DNA from 3 places in the Massilia sp. genome. Region 2 is predicted to be linked to each of the others. Evidence: predicted binding sites of a transcription regulator. Region 2 holds the regulator's gene; each other region holds the start of a gene.

The links. The regulator LexA, encoded in region 2, represses DNA repair genes until DNA is damaged. The targets are predictions, from matches to a motif close to ACTGTATNNNNATACAGT.
Region 1: the regulator LexA is predicted to act here: its motif matches at 1,718-1,735, upstream of ACK4S9_RS17215 (VRR-NUC domain-containing protein).
Region 3: the regulator LexA is predicted to act here: its motif matches at 4,631-4,648, upstream of imuA (translesion DNA synthesis-associated protein ImuA).

The regions. Positions count from the first base shown of each region.
Region 1 is NZ_JBKBOV010000035.1:27,416-33,486, reverse strand. It holds gene ACK4S9_RS17225 (M15 family metallopeptidase) at 1-767, opposite strand, end outside; gene ACK4S9_RS17220 (hypothetical protein) at 860-1,636, shown strand; gene ACK4S9_RS17215 (VRR-NUC domain-containing protein) at 1,749-3,392, shown strand; gene ACK4S9_RS17210 (ATP-dependent DNA helicase) at 3,374-5,662, shown strand; gene ACK4S9_RS17205 (LytR/AlgR family response regulator transcription factor) at 5,659-6,071, opposite strand, start outside.
Region 2 is NZ_JBKBOV010000030.1:12,659-18,729, forward strand. It holds gene ACK4S9_RS15830 (cystathionine gamma-synthase family protein) at 1-629, shown strand, start outside; gene ACK4S9_RS15835 (sel1 repeat family protein) at 944-1,678, shown strand; gene lexA (transcriptional repressor LexA) at 1,704-2,336, opposite strand; gene rpsF (30S ribosomal protein S6) at 2,576-2,974, shown strand; gene priB (primosomal replication protein N) at 3,002-3,292, shown strand; gene rpsR (30S ribosomal protein S18) at 3,335-3,625, shown strand; gene rplI (50S ribosomal protein L9) at 3,663-4,115, shown strand; gene ACK4S9_RS15865 (replicative DNA helicase) at 4,221-5,606, shown strand; gene ACK4S9_RS15870 (DUF47 domain-containing protein) at 5,690-6,071, shown strand, end outside.
Region 3 is NZ_JBKBOV010000005.1:75,576-81,646, reverse strand. It holds gene ACK4S9_RS04565 (EAL domain-containing protein) at 1-403, opposite strand, end outside; gene arfB (alternative ribosome rescue aminoacyl-tRNA hydrolase ArfB) at 594-989, shown strand; gene ACK4S9_RS04555 (GNAT family N-acetyltransferase) at 1,060-1,779, shown strand; gene ACK4S9_RS04550 (response regulator) at 1,803-2,255, opposite strand; gene ACK4S9_RS04545 (Y-family DNA polymerase) at 2,407-3,948, opposite strand; gene imuA (translesion DNA synthesis-associated protein ImuA) at 3,878-4,579, opposite strand; gene ACK4S9_RS04535 (putative Na+/H+ antiporter) at 4,843-6,071, shown strand, end outside.

The DNA of each region.
Region 1 (6,071 bases), on a different contig from region 2:
AGGCCGACCTGCTCGGCCACCTCGCCGTACAACTGGTAGCCGCGCATGGCCCAGGGGTCTTTCTCGGAAATCACCAGCTTGCCGTCGCGCCAGAAGGCGCAATCGGCCGCCAGTCCATACTGGTGCCAGCTCTGGAAAGCGCGCGCGTTGGTGACGTGGCTGCCGGCCCGGGCCAGCTCGTCCTGGCGCGCCGGACTGCGATAGCCTTCCAGCAGGGCCATCTCGTAGCCATGCTTTTCCTTCATGATCTTGAAGGCCAGCAGCAGGCGCTGGGCGAAGTCCGGGTGCAGCAGGCCCCAGTTGCGGCTGGCGTTCACCAGCATCGGCCGCACCAGCTCGACCTCGGCGGTGGTGAAGGCCATCGGCGGCAGGGCCACCGGCGGCACCAGGCGCTCGCCCTGGAGCAGCGCCGCCACCTGGACATCGGGTGCGGCCGTCTCGCCTTCGTAGACCGGCAACATGGCGGGACTGCTCAGGGCCAGCGCCAGCAGCGAGGGAATCAGGATGGCCGGCACCCCGATCGCACAGGCGATCCGGTGGCGCCGGATGAAGCGCAGGATGCTGCCCCGGATGTCGCGGGGAATCTCGCCGCGCACGGAGTCGGCGTAGCGGCTGCCGGCGATCTGCCAGCCGAGGGCGCGCCGGGACCAGCGCTGGCGCAGCAGGAACATGCCGCGCGCAAGGAACGCCCTTCCGCTCGGGAACAGGGCCAGCCAGATCGCGCCGGTCGCCAGACAAAAGTACAGAAGGGCGAGAAAAATCAGCATCGCTTCCTCCAAGATTGTTTCTAATCAGAACTGGGAGAACCAATCTTAGGAGTAATACCGTGCGGCCTACAGACGAAAATCAATCCCCGTCCATGCGTCCGAACCTGATGTCGCCACGCCGCACCGCGACATCGGGCGAGGACAGCATCCTGGCGATGCTCGAGCGCGAGCCGGCACGCAAGCGCGGCGCCAGAAACCCGGCCTTACGGCTGGCATGGTACGGCGCCAGCGCCGCCGTCGCACTGGCCCTGACCGCGACGCTGGTCTGGATGGCTGCCAACAACGACGGCCTGCGCCCCGATGTGCAGGAGGCGGTGCTGGCCGATGCGCGGCAGGCGCCGCGGCACGGCCCGGCGCCGGCCGAGCGTCCCACGACGGCGGCAACGGTGCTCCAGGTCGCGATGGCCCCGGCCGCGTTCGATGCGCAGCCGGCCGGGGACGCCGTCATCGTCGACCAGGCGTCCCCGGCCGGGGCGGTCCCGCCGCTGCGCCTGCTCAAGCCGGCGCCGGACAAGCCGGTCGCGGAGAAATCCGCGCCGCCGCCCCCCGTCCGGGCGGTGACGAAAGCCGGTCCTTCCGCCCGTCCGGCAACGCTTGCTGCGGCCGAGACCAGGCCAGCCGCGCGCCTGGCCGCGCCGCCGGCGAAACCCAGGCCGGTTGCGGTCGCGAAAAGCACCGCCAGGCCGGCCCAGGCCAAGGCCCCGCGCGGCGTCAACCCGGCCACGACCGCGCCAGCCCCGGTCGATGCCGACGTCGCGCTGATTTCGGCCGTCATCGTGCACGCCAACGGGCACGCGCCCGAAGGTTCGCAGATGACCGAACTGCTGTGCCCGAACAACGCCTGCCAGACCCGCCCGCCAAAGCAGTGACGTGGCGAAAAGTCCGCAAGATGCCTGAAAATCGGCGGAAAAGTGGCTTACTGCTGGGTTATTGCGCCCACGTGGCGCTATACTGTACGAAAGCACAGTATGGCGTCATGACATGATCAGGGTTCTGGAAAACGAGTTTTATTATCTGGACAATTTCCAGCGCGTCCTCGACTGGATCGGGGAGCGCTATCGCGACCTGCTGGTCGACGACGAGCTGGCCTTCCTGGCCGCCTTTCCCGCATTGCCGCAGAACGCGCGCGCCCTGTTCGTGCGCATGGTCATGCGCAAGGGGAACCTGTTCCGCGCCAGCAAGCTGGTGTATGCCGAGATCGGCTGCCCGGTCGAGGCCGCGCGCGAACTGCTCGCCACCGGCTGGGTCGAAGCCGACCCGGTCCTCTCGCTCGACGAATTGTTCGACCTGCTGTCCAAGCCCGAGATCCTCGATGCCTTCGGCGCGCAACTGCCGCACCGGAACGCGCGCAAGGGCGAGCAACTGGAAGCGCTGCGCGAGGCATGCGCCGACAGCCGGTCCTTTTCGAACTGGTACCGGGGCTGCCCCGACCTCGCCCTGCGCATCCTGGTCAAGCCGCTGTGCGACCGGCTGCGCCTGATCTTCTTCGGCAACCTGGCCCAGGACTGGACCGAGTTCGTGCTGTCCGACCTCGGCATGTTCCGCTTCGAGCAGGTCGAGATCTCGCAGGCCTCGCGCGGTTTCCGCTCGCGTGCCGACGTCGAGCATTACGTCCTGCTGCACGCCTGCAAGGAGCGCTTCTACGCCGGCGAGCCGCCGGGCGAGGTGCTGCGCGACCTGCCCGCCCACGTCTTCGACAACGACTGGCTGGCGAGCCGGCGCGAGAAGCTGCTGTTCCAGATCGGCCAGGGTTTCGAGAAGCTCAAGGACTGGGACAATGCCCATGCCGTGTATGCGCGCTGCCGCTTCCTCGGTGCGCGCGGGCGCGCCATCCGCGTGCTGGAAAAGCACGAGCGCTTCGAGGACGCCTATGCCCTGTTCCAGGCGGCCCAGGCGGCGCCGGAGAGCGAGGCCGAGCGCCAGCACTTGACACGCATCGGGCCGCGCCTGGCGCGCCGCCTCGGCCATGCCAGGCTGCCGGCCCGCAAGCCTGTCGTCCAGCGCCTCGACCTGTCCCTGCCCATGCCGGTGGAGGACCGGTGGGTCGAGGGCGTGGTGCGCGACCACCTGGCCAGCGCGGAGGCGCCCGTGTTCTACGTCGAGAACGCGCTGGCCAATTCCCTGTTCGGCCTGCTGTGCTGGCCCGCGGTCTTCGCCGCGATACCCGGCGCCTTCTTCCACCCCTTCCACCGCGGTCCGGCCGACTTGCACAGCCCCGACTTCCAGCTGCGCCGCAAGGCCGAGTTCGACGCCTGCCTGGCCCGGCTGGACGACGGCAGCTACCGCGACGCCATCCGCGCCCACTACCGCGACAAGGCCGGCATCGCTTCGCCTTTCGTGTACTGGGGCGCACTGAGCGAAGAACTGCTGGAGCTGGCGCTGGCCTGCATCCCGCCGCAGCACCTGCGCAAGTGGTGCGAGCGGATCCTGGCGGACGTGCGCGCCAACCACACGGGCTTTCCCGACCTGATCCAGTTCTGGCCGGCGGAAAACCGCTACACCATGATCGAGGTGAAGGGCCCGGGCGACCGCCTGCAGGACAACCAGCTGCGCTGGATCGAGTACTGTTCGCTGCACGGGATGCCGGTATCGGTGTGCTACCTGCAATGGGAGCAGGCCGCTTGAATGTCGGCCTTCACTACGCCGTCGCGGTGCGCGCCCTGTGCGAGTTCACCGCCAAGCAGGGTGACCTCGACCTGCGCTTCACTCCCTCGCCCACCGCCCAGGAAGGCATCAATGGACATGCGGTGGTGACGGGCCGGCGCGGCCCCAACTACCGCACCGAAGTGGCCCTGGAAGGCGGCTGGGGCGAACTCTTGGTGCGCGGGCGCGCCGACGGCTACGACCCGGACCAGAACCTGGTCGAAGAGATCAAGACCCACCGCGGCAAGTTCGACGCCATTCCCGACAACCACCGCCACCTGCACTGGGCGCAAGTGCGGGTCTACGGCCACCTGCTGTGCCGGCAGCTCGGGATGGACAGCGTCAACCTCGCCCTGGTCTACTATGACATCGGCAGCGGCCAGGAAACCGTGCTGCGCGAAACCCGGAGCGCGCAAGAGCTTGCCGCCCTGTTCGCCGGGCTGTGCGAACGCTTCTCGAACTGGGCGGACAGCGAGGCGGCGCACCGCGCGGCGCGCGACGCGGCGCTCGGCGCACTGCGCTTCCCGCATGCGGATTTCCGTCCCGGCCAGCGCCAGCTCGCCGAGAACGTGTACCGCGCCAATACCAGCGGACGCTGCCTGCTGGCGCAGGCGCCGACCGGCATCGGCAAGACCGTGGGCAGCCTGTTCCCGGTCCTGAGGGCGATGCCGACAGAAGGCCTGGACAAGGTCTTCTTCCTGGCCGCCAAGACCCCCGGCCGGCGCCTCGCGCTCGATGCCGCCGCCAGCCTGGGTGCCGGGCGCACGATACCGCTGCGGGTGCTCGAACTGACGGCGCGCGACAAGGCCTGCGAGCATCCCGACAAGGCTTGCCAGGGCGACGCCTGCCCGTTGGCGAAAGGCTTCTACGACCGCCTGCCGGCCGCGCGCGCGGCGAGCGCCCGGGTGGCCGTGCTGGACCGCGATGCCCTGCGCGAAGTCGGCCTGGCCCATGAGGTCTGCCCCTACTACCTCGGCAGCGAAATGGCGCGCTGGGCCGACATGGTGGTCGGCGACTACAACTATTATTTCGACGGCAGCGCCATGCTCTACGCGCTGGCGCTCGAGCGCGGCTGGAAGACCAGCGTGCTGGTCGACGAAGCCCACAACATGGTCTCGCGCGCCCGCGCGATGTACAGCGTGGAACTGGAGCGCGGCCAGTTGCGCGCCGCGCGCGCCAACGCGCCCGGGGTCGTCAAGAAGGCTCTGGAGCGCGTTGGACGCGCCTGGAGCGGCGTCGACAAGGAGGCGCCGCTGCCCTCCGCGCCCTACCAGGTCCTGCCCGAAGTGCCGGACAAGCTGCTGGACGCGCTGCAGAACGCCACCAGCGCCGTCAACGACTTCCTGGTGGAGGTCCCCGGGCCGCTCGACCCGGAGCTGCAACGCTTCCATTTCGACGCCCTGGCCTTCCTGCGCCTGGCCGAATCCTTCGGCGCGCATTCGCTGTGCGACCTGGCTAGGTGCGGCGCCAGGGATTCCACCATCAGCATCCGCAACGTGGTGCCGGCGCCCTTCCTGGCGCCGCGCTTCGCGCTGGCCCGCTCGGTGACGCTGTTCTCGGCCACCCTCAATCCCTGGCACTACTTCTGCGACCTGCTCGGCATGCCGCCAGATACCGCCTGGGCCGACGTCGCCTCGCCGTTTTCCGCCAGCCAGCTCGAGGTCCACGTGGCCAAGCGCATCTCGACCCGCTACCAGCACCGTGCGGCCTCGCTGCGGCCGATCGCGGACCTGGTCGCGCGCCAGTATGCCGAGCGTCCCGGCAACTACCTGGCCTTCTTCAGCAGCTTCGATTACCTGGAACAGGTGCTGGAAGAACTCCAGGCGCGCCATCCCGACGTCCCGGCCTGGCGCCAGGAACGGCGCATGAGCGAGCCGGAACGCGCCGCCTTCCTGGAGCGCTTCGTCCCCGGCGGACGCGGGGTCGGCTTCGCGGTGCTGGGCGGCTCCTTCGGCGAAGGCATCGACCTCCCGGGCGAGCGCCTGATCGGCGCTTTCGTCGCCACCCTCGGCCTGCCCCAGGTGAACCCGGTCAACGAGCAGCTGCGCGAGCGGATGCAGGCGATGTTCGGGGCCGGCTACGACTACACCTATCTCTATCCCGGCATGCAGAAGGTGGTGCAGGCCGCCGGGCGCGTGATCCGTACCGAGCAGGATCGCGGGGTGGTCTGGCTGATCGACGACCGCTTCGCCCGTTCCGAAGTGCGCGCCCTGCTGCCGGCCTGGTGGGCGGTGGACGCCGCCGCGTCCTAGCGCATCAGCTCGCGCAGCTTCTGGTAGCCGCTGCGGCTGATCGGCAGCCTGCTTCCATCCTTCATCACGGCGCAGTAATTGTCCTTGCTGGACGGCTCGATGCGCGCGATCGATCCCAGGTTGGCGATCCAGGATCGGTGGATGCGGATGAACACCTGCGGGTCGAGCTGGGCCTCGAGCTCGGACAGGCGCTGGTTCTTCAGCCAGGCCTTGCCCGCCGCGGTCACCTGCACGTAGTCGTCCTGCGCCTCGATATGGTCGATGCTGCCACTCGGGACCACGTGCACCCGCGTCCCGTCCTTGATCAGGACCCGCTCCAGGTAGCCGCGGCGCCGGCCCGCATCCTGCACCACCGCCTGCATCTGCTCCGGCCGCGGCCGGCGGCTGCGCGCATGCTCCAGCGCCTGCG
Region 2 (6,071 bases):
ATTCGCTGACAAAGTCGATCGGCGGCCACGGCATCGCCCTGGGCGGCGCCCTGACCGACACCGGCCTGTTCGACTGGAGCGCCTACCCGCACATCGCGGCCAATTTCCGCAAGCAGCCGGCCGCTAACCAGGGCCTGGCCCAGTTGCGTGCCAAGGCCTTGCGCGACTTCGGGGCGGCGCTCGGGCCGGAAGCGGCCCACCACATCGCAGTGGGCGCCGAGACGCTGGCGCTGCGCATGGAACGTACCTGCGCCAACGCGCTGGCGCTGGCGCAGATGCTGGAGCGTGATGAACGCGTGGCAGCCGTCCACTATCCGGGCCTGGCCTCGCATCCGCAGAACGGCATCGTCACTGAGCTGTTCCGTGCCGGCGGCTCCCTGATGAGCTTCGAGCTGCGCGAGGATATCGACCCCTTCGACTACCTGAACCGCCTGAAGCTCGGCATCCCGGCCAGCAACCTGGGCGACACCCGTACCCTGGTGATCCCGGTGGCGCACACGATCTTCTTCGAGATGGGCCCCGAGCGGCGCGCCAGCATGGGCATCGCCGAATCCCTGATCCGCGTCTCGGTGGGCATCGAGGACACCGCGGACCTGCTGGCGGATTTCCGCCAGGCGCTCGACGCCTGAGCATGACGGCAACCCTTGGGTTGCCGTTTTTTTCGTAGGGTGGGGGCTGCACCGCATTGCTGGATCAGCCACTCGCGTGGACGCCGCCCACGCGTTCAAACAGCAGGTTAGCCGTGCCACTGTTCTTCGGAGCGTTGAACGCGTGGGCGGCAGTCACGTTGTCGATATGCCGGCCTTCGAGGTGGAGCCGCCCACCCTACGGAAAAAGTGCCGCTCCTTCAAAACGACGCCACTGGCGCCGTTTTGTTTCAGCGGTTGAGCAGGGCGGCACATGCCGCTATCATGGGATTTCTTTTCACCTGATCTCCCTGCCCATGAAGACCAAGCTGTTCCTTGCCTCCCTGCTGCTGTGCGGCGCCGCCTTTGCCGGCGAACTCGAAGACGCCAACGCCCTGTTCGAGAAGAAGGACTACGCGGGCGCGCTGAAGATCTACACCAAACTGGCCAATGCCGGCAATCCGGCCGCCCAGCAGGCGCTGGGCCAGATGTATTTCTACGGCGAGGCGGGAGAGGTCGACGAAGCGAAGGCCACCGATCTGTTCAAGAAAGCCGCCGCCAAGGGCAACAAGGTCGCGATCGCCTCACTCGAGTTGCTCGACCAGCGCGTCAAGCGCCGCAAGGACATCGACTACTGGATCAAGGGCTACGACGGCGAAGACCTGAAGTCGGGCGAGTTCCGTTGCGCCACGCCGCGCATTCCGGCGATGTCGAAGGTGAATGCCGACATCGACCGCATCGGCGCGGCCGTGCAGACCTGGCAGGACTGCTACAACAAGTACGTCACCAACCTGAACGCGGCGATGCCGCTGACCCAGCGCGTCCCGAGCGACATCCGGAAGCTGATGAACAAGGAAGAGCTCGAAAAATCGAATGCCCACCTGGCGCAGTTGCAGGAAAACCTGACCGAGGAAGCCAAGGTGAGTTCGAAGCTGGTGCTGGCGGACTACGCCGCATGGCGCTCGGCGACCGACGCCTATGTGACCGAGCACAACCAGATGGTGAAGTCCGCCAAGAAGGATTCCCACTGGGCGGACAAGAAGATCCAGTAAGCCGCCGCGCTGGCGGCTTGGCGAATCAATGCCAGCTGCGCATCAGGCCGACAGCCAGGCCTTCCAGGGCAAACTCGTCTTCCGGCGTCACCTGGATCACCTTGAAATCGGGATTCTCCGGCAGCAGTTCGACCAGGTTGCCGGTCTTGCGGTAGCGCTTGACGGTCACTTCCTCGCCCAGGCGGGCGACGACGATCTGGCCGTTCTTGGCGCTGTCGATCTTCTTGACCGCCAGGAAGTCGCCGTCGCAGATGCCGGCATCGCGCATCGACCAGCCCTTGACCTTCAGCAGGAAGTCGGGGCGCGCCGAGAACATGGCGGCGTCGACGGAGTAGGTGGCTTCGACGTGTTCCTGGGCCAGGATCGGCGAACCGGCGGCGACGCGGCCGACCAGCGGCAGCGACATCATGAGGTTGGGCGGCGGCATCGGGATCTGCTCGACCGAGGCGCCGACCAGGCGGATGCCGCGCGAGGTGCCCGGCGAAATCTCGATGGCGCCCTTGCGCGCCAGGGCCTGCAGGTGTTCCTCGGCGGCATTGGCCGACCGGAAGCCCAGCTCGGCCGCGATTTCGGCGCGGGTCGGCGGAAAGCCGGTGTTTTCGATCGCTTCCTTGATCAGGTTAAGGATCTGTTCTTGCCTTGCAGTGAGCTTGAGCATGGGTGTTATACGGCACTAGTTGTAAGAGCAGACTGTATTTTTGTACAGTATTCTGATATGCGCAAGGGCAAACACGGGAAAACTGTAAAAAATTTGTGCAGCACCGCGCATCCGTGGCGCCGGGGCATGCCCGGGTTCCCATCCGGTGATTTTTCAGGCTATAATCGAAGGCTTTCCCTTCCCACACTCGTCTTGACGCCGAGGTGGGCATTTGTTTAAACGTCCTTAAGGAGTGTTGCATGCGTCATTATGAAATCGTTTTTATCGTCCACCCGGACCAGAGCGAGCAAGTTCCGGCGATGATCGAGCGTTACAAGACCACGGTGACCAGCCGCGGCGGTAACATCCATCGCGTGGAAGACTGGGGCCGTCGCCAGATGGCTTACCAGATCCAGAAGCTGCCGAAGGCTCACTACATCTGCATGAACATCGAGTGCGACAACGAGACCCTGGTCGAGCTGGAAACCGCATTCAAGTTCAATGATGCCGTCCTGCGTCACCTGACCGTCAAGATGAAGAAGGCCGAAACCGCACCGTCGCCGATGATGAAGTCGGTCCAGCGCGAAGACGCAGCCAAGAGCCACCGCGCGGAAGCAGCTGCTGCTGCCCCGGCCGCTGCCGCTGCCGCTGCCGCCTAAGTTTTTCTCGGGAATTCGTCAAGCGCAGTGAACCGGTTCCAGCTCATCGCGACAATCGCGGAGCGAGACGTCCTGCGTTTCACCCCGGCCGGCGTCCCCATCGTGGGCGCGATCCTGATGCACGATTCGCAGCAGGTCGAGGCCGGAGTGGCAAGGCAGGTCGCGTTTGAAATCCCCGCGCTCGGCGCGGGCGAGATTTCGGGCAGGCTGGAAAGCGCCGAACTCGGCGCAGCCTACCGCTTCGACGGATTCCTCGCACGGAAAAACCGCAACAGCAAAGCCTTGGTGTTTCACATCATTGATTTCAGTGCCGCCTAACAGTAGGTTGGCGCAACTTAGATTAGATACAGGAGCCTCGAAATGGCATTCGGTAAAAAGTTCGACAAAAACAAAGCTAAAGAAAAAATGAAGCGCAAACAGCAGAACCCGCTGTTCAAGCGCAAGAAGTTCTGCCGCTTCACCGCCGCCGGCGTTGAGCAAGTGGACTACAAGGACGTCGACACCCTGAAGGACTTCGTCCAGGAAAACGGCAAGATCATGCCGGCACGCCTGACCGGCACCAAGGCGCACTACCAGCGCCAGGTCGACACCGCCATCAAGCGCGCACGCTACCTCGCGCTGCTGCCGTACACCGACCTGCACAACGCTTAAACAGCGGCACGTCAGTCAGAATACCTGGAGAATAAATATGCAAGTTATCCTGCTCGAAAAAGTCGTCAACGTCGGTAACCTGGGCGACGTCGTCAAAGTCAAGGATGGTTACGCACGTAACTTCCTGATCCCGCAAAAGATGGCACGCCGCGCCACCCAGGCCGCCGTGGCCGAGTTCGAAACCAAGCGCGCCGAACTGGAAAAAGCAGCAGCTGAAAAGCTGTCGGCTGCCCAGGCGCAAGGCGACAAGCTGAGCGGCATGACCGTCACCATCGCCCAGAAGGCGGGCGTGGACGGCCGTCTGTTCGGTTCGGTCACCAACTTCGACATCGCCGAAGCCCTGAGCAAGCAAGGTTTCCCGGTCGAAAAGTCGCAGGTTCGCATGCCGACCGGCCCGCTGAAGACCACCGGCGAATTCCCGGTTGCCGTCGCTCTGCACACCGACGTCGTCTCGGAAATCACCATCGCTGTGGTTGGCGAAGCCGCCTAAGCTGCTGTTGTATAAATGAAAAAGCCGGGTTCGCCCGGCTTTTTTTATCTCCGGAAACTCGCCAATTATTTCAGCCGTGTGACCGGAAACGGTATAATGCCCGCCATGAATTCCCCATCCGATCCGCAAGTCGATTCCCTGCGCATCCCGCCGCATTCCATCGAAGCAGAGCAGTCCGTCATCGGCGGTCTCCTGCGCGATAACGCGGCCTGGGACCGCATTGCCGACTTCATGCACGCAGAGGATTTCTACCGCTACGACCACCGCATCATCTTCGAGCAGATGGTCCGCCTGATCAACGCCGGCAAGCCGGCGGACGTGATCACGGTCTACGAAGCCTGCAACATGCTGGGCAAGGCCGAGGAGGTGGGCGGCCTGCAGTACCTGAACGCGATGGCGCAGAACACGCCGTCGGCGGCCAACATCCGCCGCTACGCCGAGATCGTGCGTGACCGCGGCATCCTGCGCAACCTGATCACCGTCGCCGACGAAATCTCGGGCAACGCCTTCAACCCGCAGGGCAAGGAAGTCAAGCAGATGCTCGACGAGGCCGAATCGAAGATCTTCGCCATCGCCGAAACCGGCGCCCGCGGCCAGCAGGGGTGGAACCCGATCCAGCCGCTGCTCACCCAGGTGGTCGAGCGTATCGACGAGCTGTACTCGCGCGAGAACCAGGGCGAGATCACCGGCGTGCCGACCGGCTTCATCGACCTCGACCGCATGACCTCTGGCCTGCAGCCGGGCGACCTGGTCATCGTGGCCGGCCGTCCGTCGATGGGCAAGACCGCGTTCTCGGTCAACATCGGCGAGAACGTCGCGATCGAAGCCGGCCTGCCGGTGGCTGTGTTCTCGATGGAGATGGGCGGCGCCCAGCTGGCCATGCGTATGCTCGGCTCGGTGGGCCAGCTCGACCAGCACCGCCTGCGTACCGGCCGCCTGAACGACGAAGACTGGCCGCGCCTGACGCACGCCATTCAGAAAATGAATGACGCCCAGCTCTACATCGACGAAACGCCGGCGCTCAATCCGATCGAGATGCGCGCACGGGCACGACGCCTGGCGCGCCAGTGCGGCAAGCTGGGCCTGATCATCGTCGACTACCTGCAGCTGATGCAGGGCAGCCAGCCGGGCGACAACCGCGCGGCCGAGATCTCCGAGATCTCGCGTAGCCTGAAAGGCCTGGCGAAAGAGCTGCATTGCCCCGTCATCGCCCTGTCCCAGCTGAACCGCTCGCTGGAACAGCGGCCCAACAAACGTCCCGTCATGTCCGACCTGCGCGAATCCGGCGCTATCGAACAGGATGCGGACGTGATCATCTTCCTGTATCGCGACGAGGTCTACAACCCCGACTCGCCGGATAAAGGAACCGCCGAGATCATCATCGGTAAGCAGCGTAATGGCCCGATCGGGGCGATTCGCCTTACCTGGATCGGCTCCTACACCAAGTTCGGCAACTACAGCGGCAACCTCGCCATCTACCAGGGCGACTAAGCCGATATCAGAAGTAAACACTCAGCCGCCGCCAGCCGTGGCGGCGGTATCGATGTCCCTAGAGATTCACAACGGAGAATAATATGTTCGGACGCCTGATGCCCCAGGAGGGCAAGTTTTTTGACCTGTTCAACCAGCACGCCGCCCTGTGCGTGAAGGGTGCGCAAGAAATGGTTGGTCTGATGACCAGCTTCGACGACCTGGAAAACCGCACCCACGCCGTGGAGAGCATCGAAAAACAGGCGGACAAGATCACCTACGAATGCGTCGACCTGCTGCACAAGACCTTCATCACCCCGCTCGACCGCGATGACATCCACAAGCTGATCACCAGCATGGACGACATCCTCGACATGATGGAAGATGCGGCCCAGACGGTGTCGCTGTACGACCTGCACGCCGTGACCCCGGAAGCCGCGCGCCTGGCGGAACTGTGCCTGTCGGCGTGCAAGAAGGTGCAGGAGG
Region 3 (6,071 bases), on a different contig from region 2:
CGATCACGTAGAACACGCAGGGCAGCGACTCGAGGATGTCGGCCACCGGCAGGTCCTGGATCAGGGCATAGCGCGCCGGGAACTGGGCGGTGCGCGCGATCAGGATGACGCTGAAGCTGCCGGGCGACTCGGTGTCGAAGGACTGCGGCGCGACCGTGATGCGTACCGGCAGGCGCCGGCCATCGGCCGTGTGCAGGATGCCCGAATTCTCGGCGTCGGCGCGCTCGGCCATGCGGGGGCTGGCTCCGGAAGGGTCGTCGAACTCGACGATGCGCTCCAGGGTCATGCCCTGGATCTCGGCGGCGCCATAGCCGGCCAGTTTCTCGCAGGCCTTGTTCCAGCTCGTGACGGTGCCGGCTGCATCGACGACGAACACGGCAAGGGGCAGGGGCGACAGGTTCAAGGCTCCTCCGGGATGGCCGCGCAGCCGTGTGCGCGGCATGCAGCGGGCACGTAAATACATGATAGCGTAGCAAGCAATGCTGGGCCACACGAAATGTATGGCGTGCGGCAAGATCGCTGTGGAAGCAGCTCCCTTGCCCTTACAATGCCGCGTGGCCGCTGTGGCCGCGGCAATGCTTTACAGGTGGGACATGGCGGTCATCGATCCGGCGGAAGTCGAATTCAGCGCGATCCGGGCCCAGGGGCCGGGCGGACAGAATGTGAACAAGGTGTCGTGTGCGGTGCATGCGCGCTTCGACGTGGCGGCCTCGTCCCTGCCGGCCGCCGTCAAGGAACGCCTGCTGGCCCTGCGCGACGCCCGCATCACGCAGGAAGGCGTCATCGTCCTCAAGGCGCAGGGTTCGCGCAGCCTGGAACAGAACAAGCTGGACGCGCTGCAGCGCCTGCAGGCCCTGGTCGACCAGGCCGCCGTCGTCCCGCAGGTGCGCCGCCCGACCCGGCCGACGCGCGGATCGCAGCTGCGCCGGCTCGATGCCAAGGCGCGCAGCGGGCGGCTCAAGGCCCTGCGCGGCAAGGTCGGCGAGTAGGCGGGGAATCGCGACAGCACCGGCGGGGGGCGTTATCATCTTCTCATCTACCGAGCGAGAGACGCCAGCCATGTCCCTGTCCCCTGCCCTGCATGCCGCCCTCGACCGACCGGTCTGGTCGGCCCTCGAAGGCGGCCACCGCCCCCTGGCCCTCGGCGGCCCGCTGGCCAGGCGCTATCCGCGCGAGATCGGTCCGTTCGCGGCAATCGCCGACGAAGCGCTGGCCGCAAGCAGTCCTGCGGCCTGGGAGGCGCTGGCGGCGCTGCTGCAGCCCGGCGAGGCGATCATGCTGGTCACGCTAGAGGCGCCGTGCCCGGCCGGGGCGCAGGCCTGCGGGCTCATGTTGACGCCGCTCGACCCGGTGCTGCAGATGGTGGCCACGCGCCCGCCCGCGGCAGCCACGCTGCCCTTCGCGGTGCTGGGCGAGGCCGATGCCGAAGAGATGCGCCTGCTTGCCGGGCTGACCAATCCGGGGCCGTTCGCGCGGCGCACCCACGAGCTGGGCGAATTCCTCGGCATCCGTGACGGCGGGCAACTGGCGGCGATGGCGGGAGAACGGATGCGCCCGCATGGCGCGGTCGAGGTGAGCGCGGTGTGCGTCCACCCCGAGCATCGCGGCAAGGCCTATGCCCGCCACCTGCTGGCCGAACGCACGCGCCGCATCATGGCGGGCGGGCGCCAGCCCTTCCTGCACGTCTATCCCGCCAACACGGGGGCAATCGCCCTGTACGCATCGCTGGGCTACGTCGTGCGCCGCCAGTTGCACCTGACGCGCGTCGTGATGGCGTGAGGCGTGCCGCTGCGCTCAGGTGTTCATGTGCGCAGCAGCCGGAGTAGCTGGTCGATCCGATAAGGTTTGGCAATGAACAGCTGCTGTATCGCTTGTCCATTGAACATGGATGGGGCCATGTAGCCTGACGCCAGGATGATCTTGACCGCCGGGAAGCTCCCGGCGATGCGCTCGGCCAGTTCGAGTCCGTTCATGTCGGGCATCATGACGTCGGTAATGACGGCGTCGATGTCGGGATGGGCCGCCAGCATCTCGAGGGCCGCGGCGCCCGAATAGGCGACCATGGCCTCCATGCCGTGGGCCGACAGCAACATTTCGGCGAGGTCCGCAACGTCGGACTCGTCATCGACGACCAATACCTTGCGCACCGCTCCCACCGCGGCACGTGCATCCTGTCCACCCGCCTGCAAACTGCCGGGCGGGAATGCGGGCCGCTTCTTGTCGCTGCACCAGCGGCTGTTCATCAAGCCGGACACTCGGTCCTCCATGGGGTGAAATTGTTGGTAGCCAAAGCAGCCCGGGGGGGCCGCATGCGCCAGTATCGCGCAAGCGCGCCGAAGGAAGCGCCCGGTTAAGCTGATGCAGGACCTTCGATCTACCTGGAAATTCCTCCAGCTCGTGAGGCGCCTATCCGAACAGCCCGTGCAGGTACCAGCGCGGCTCGGCATCTTCGCCGGCGCCGACGATACGCTCGCGATAAATCCAGTACAGCGTATGGTCCTGCCCTTCGGCGATGAAGTAGTCGCGGGTTTGCGTTTCGCTCCACCAGCCGGCCTCGATGCGTTCGGGGGTCGAGGCGACCTTGAGCGGCGAGCCGTAGAAGGGCCGGTGGTTGCGCATGAGCAGTGCGATCGGCTTGGCCAGCAGCCAGCTCGGGCGCGGCAGGCTGGCCACGTCCGGCGGCAAGCGCGCCGCTCCCTGCGACGCGCGCTCGGTTCGCTGCTGCACCGGCACCCATTCGTTGGCCACCTCGGGCCGGTAATCGGCCTGCGGCAGCGCCTGCAGCACGTTCTCCGGCCCCAGCCGCGCCACCAGCAGCTCGAGCATGCGCATGCGGTCTTCCTCGCCGCCGCCCGGCTCAGGGAACAGCGATTCGGTCGGCGGCGCCATCGCCCTCACCTGCCGCGCTTCCAGCGCGAGGCCGATCACCGGCCCCGGCAGCTCCTGACGGGCCAGGCGTTCCCGCAGGAGGCGCACCAGGTGTTCGTCGTGCCAGGCGGGCTCGGCCAGGGTGATCTCGAGCGTCGTCGGCGGCATCGCCACCCGCCCGCGCTCGTGCTCCATCAGCAGGGTGAAACGCTCGACCGCGAGCTGGCGCGCGCACAGCCAGCCGACCAGCTGCAGCACCAGGTGGTGGGCGCCGGCCAGCAGCAGCTCGGCCTGCTCGACGCGGTCGAACAGTTCCAGCCGGGCCCGGAAACTCTCGGGCGGCGCCACCCATTCGAACAGCTCGGGACACATGCCGTAGGCGGCATCGAGCATGTCGAGCAGCTCGCGCCCGCAGCGCCGCTGCAGGCCCGGGCGCGGCAGGCGCCGCAGCTGGCCCAGCGCCTCGCAGCCGATGCCCTCGAACCAGGACATATAGGAGCGGGCCGGCGGCAACAGCGCCACCGGCAGGCGGTCGAGGCGACGCTCGAGCGAAGCCATGCGCAAGGAACGTCCGAGGACGCGCCTGCCGCCGTGCATATCACTGTGATTGCGGCCATGCACCATGCCATGCGCCGCGGCGCGCGCCAGCAGCCAGGCCGCGCGCGCCGTCGGCGCGCAGCTGACCGAGGCGGTAAAGCCGAGCGCGCGCAGGCTGGCGCGCACGCGGGCGCACAGGGCCCGGATGCCGCCGAACAGGCGCAGGCTGGCACCGATGTCGAGCAGCAAGGTCGCTTCCTCAAGCAGCGCGACCTGGGGCGTAAACTGCAGCATCGCCAGCGCGACCGCATCGAGCGCCTCGGCTTCGCGCGCTGGGTTGCGCTCGTACAGGCGCGCTTCGGGCAGGAGCATGAGCACGCCCGCGCGCCGCATGCCGTGGCCGATGCCGGCCGCGCGCGCCGCCCTGGAGGCGGCCAGCACGCGGTCCTGCTCGAGCACGACGCTGCCCGGGTCACTGCACCAGTTGGGGCTGAAGATGTCGAGCGCCAGCTGGGGTAGGGAGAGGCCGATCCACAAACGCATGTCGGTGCAGGAGAGAAGAAGTGAGAGGCAAGCCGAGGGGCAGGAACAGCGGCGCATCGCGCTGCGGCCCCCGGCGCTTGACGAAGTCGATGTGCAGGCCGCCCGCCGCCGGCCGCAGCCCCAGGCGCAGGGGCGCGGGCGAAGCGTCCTGCGCCGCGGCCAGCGGGCGCAGCATGAAGAACAGGGTTTCCCCCGCCTGGGCCGCCAGGTGCAGGCGGCGCAGGCTTTCGCCGCGCGCATGGTTGGCCCAGAACAGCAGCGCGCCGCAACTGCCGCTGCGCAGCACCTGCTCGGCCGCCCACAGCGCGTCGGCGCTGCGGCCCGTACGCAGCCACAGCAAGCGCGAGGGCGGCAGGCCGAGCGCGGCCAGCGCCAGGGCCTGGGGCGGATGGGGCGGCTGCAACAGGACGATGCGGCGCTCGGCGCAGGCTTGCAAGGCCGGGCGCAGCAGGCGCATCTCGCCGATGCCGGGCTGCTGTTGCAGCAGCTCGACCAGGGTGCCGGTCGGCCAACCGCCGCCGGGCAACTGGGAAGAGAGGGCGGCATGTCCGGTGTCGACGCAGCGCGTGCCGGCGCGCGCCAATTGCGAGGCGCGCCAGAGCGAAGGGTGTAAAGCCTCCGGCGCGACCATAGGGGAAGCGCCTGCGGTGGATGAGCAATTCATATGGGTTGGCAAAGAAGTACTGTATAAACGTACAGTACTCGTTGAGCCCGGATTTGGCAAGATGTATTCATTTCGGCCATACCAGTCGGGCGACTGGTATTGACAGAACTTAAAGGTGCGCCGTGCCCTGGAAAACCGCGCCGGGACGGCGAATCATGAAATAATGGCGGCTTGTCCATTTACAGCCAGACAATGAACAACCTGTCTCACGCACGCCACGGAGCCCATCCTTGAATACGCTCCAGCTCACCGGCGCCATCCTGTTTGCGATCGCCCTCGTCCACACCTTTTCCACCAAGCTGTTTCACTCGCTGGCCAAGCGCCACCCGCGCCATGCCGGGCTGTTCCATCTGCTGGGCGAAGTCGAAGTCGTGTTCGGCTTCTGGGCCTTCGTGCTGGTCCTTGCCATGGCCCTGCTGGCCGGCGGCAGCGAAGCCATTTCTTATGTCGAGTCGCGCCACTACACCGAACCGCTGTTCGTGTTCGTGGTGATGGTGATCGCGGCTTCGCAGCCGGTGCTCGACGCCGTGCGCGACCTGCTGGCCCTGCTGGCCCGGCTGGCGCCGGTGCGCACCGAAGTGGCCCTGTGCTGGCTCGGCCTGGCGCTGGTGCCCCTCTCCGGCTCCCTGATCACCGAACCGGCCGCGATGACGCTGGCCGCCCTGATGCTGGCGCCGCAGGTATTCCGGCCCGGCATTCCCGAATGGCTCAAGTACGGTGCGATCGGCGTCCTGTTCGTGAACGTCTCGATCGGCGGCACCCTCACCTCCTACGCCGCGCCGCCGGTGCTGATGGTGGCCGCCACCTGGGGCTGGGACAGCGCCTTCATGGCCTCCACCTTCGGCTGGCGCGCCGCGCTGGCGGTGCTCTTCAACGCGACCGTCATCACCCTGCTGCTGCGCCGCCACCTGACGCCGGGCAACGTGGTCGAGGACGTGCATCTGCCCTGGCTCGTCTCCATCGTCCACCTGGCCTTGCTGGCGGGGGTGGTGCTGCTGGCCCATCACCCGGTGCTGTTCATCGGCCTGTTCCTGCTCTTCCTCGGCTATACCCAGGCCTATCCGAAGCACCAGTCGCGCCTGATCATCAAGGAAGGCCTGCTGGTCGGCTTCTTCCTGGCCGGGCTGGTGGTGCTGGGCGGCATGCAGCAGTGGTGGCTGCAGCCCCTGGTGTCGAGCCTGGAGCCGACCGCGCTGTTCTTCGGCGCGCTGGGCCTGACGGCAATCACCGATAATGCGGCACTGACCTACCTCGGTTCGCTGATCGAGGGTTTGTCCGATCACGCGAAGTACATGCTGGTGGCCGGCGCGGTCGCCGGCGGCGGCCTGACCGTCATCGCCAATGCGCCCAATCCGGCCGGCGCCGCGCTGCTGCGCGAGGGCTTCGAGGACGGTTCGATCGGCATGGGCGGGCTGTTCCTGGGGGCGCTGGCGCCGACCTGCGTGGCGGCGGCGATGTT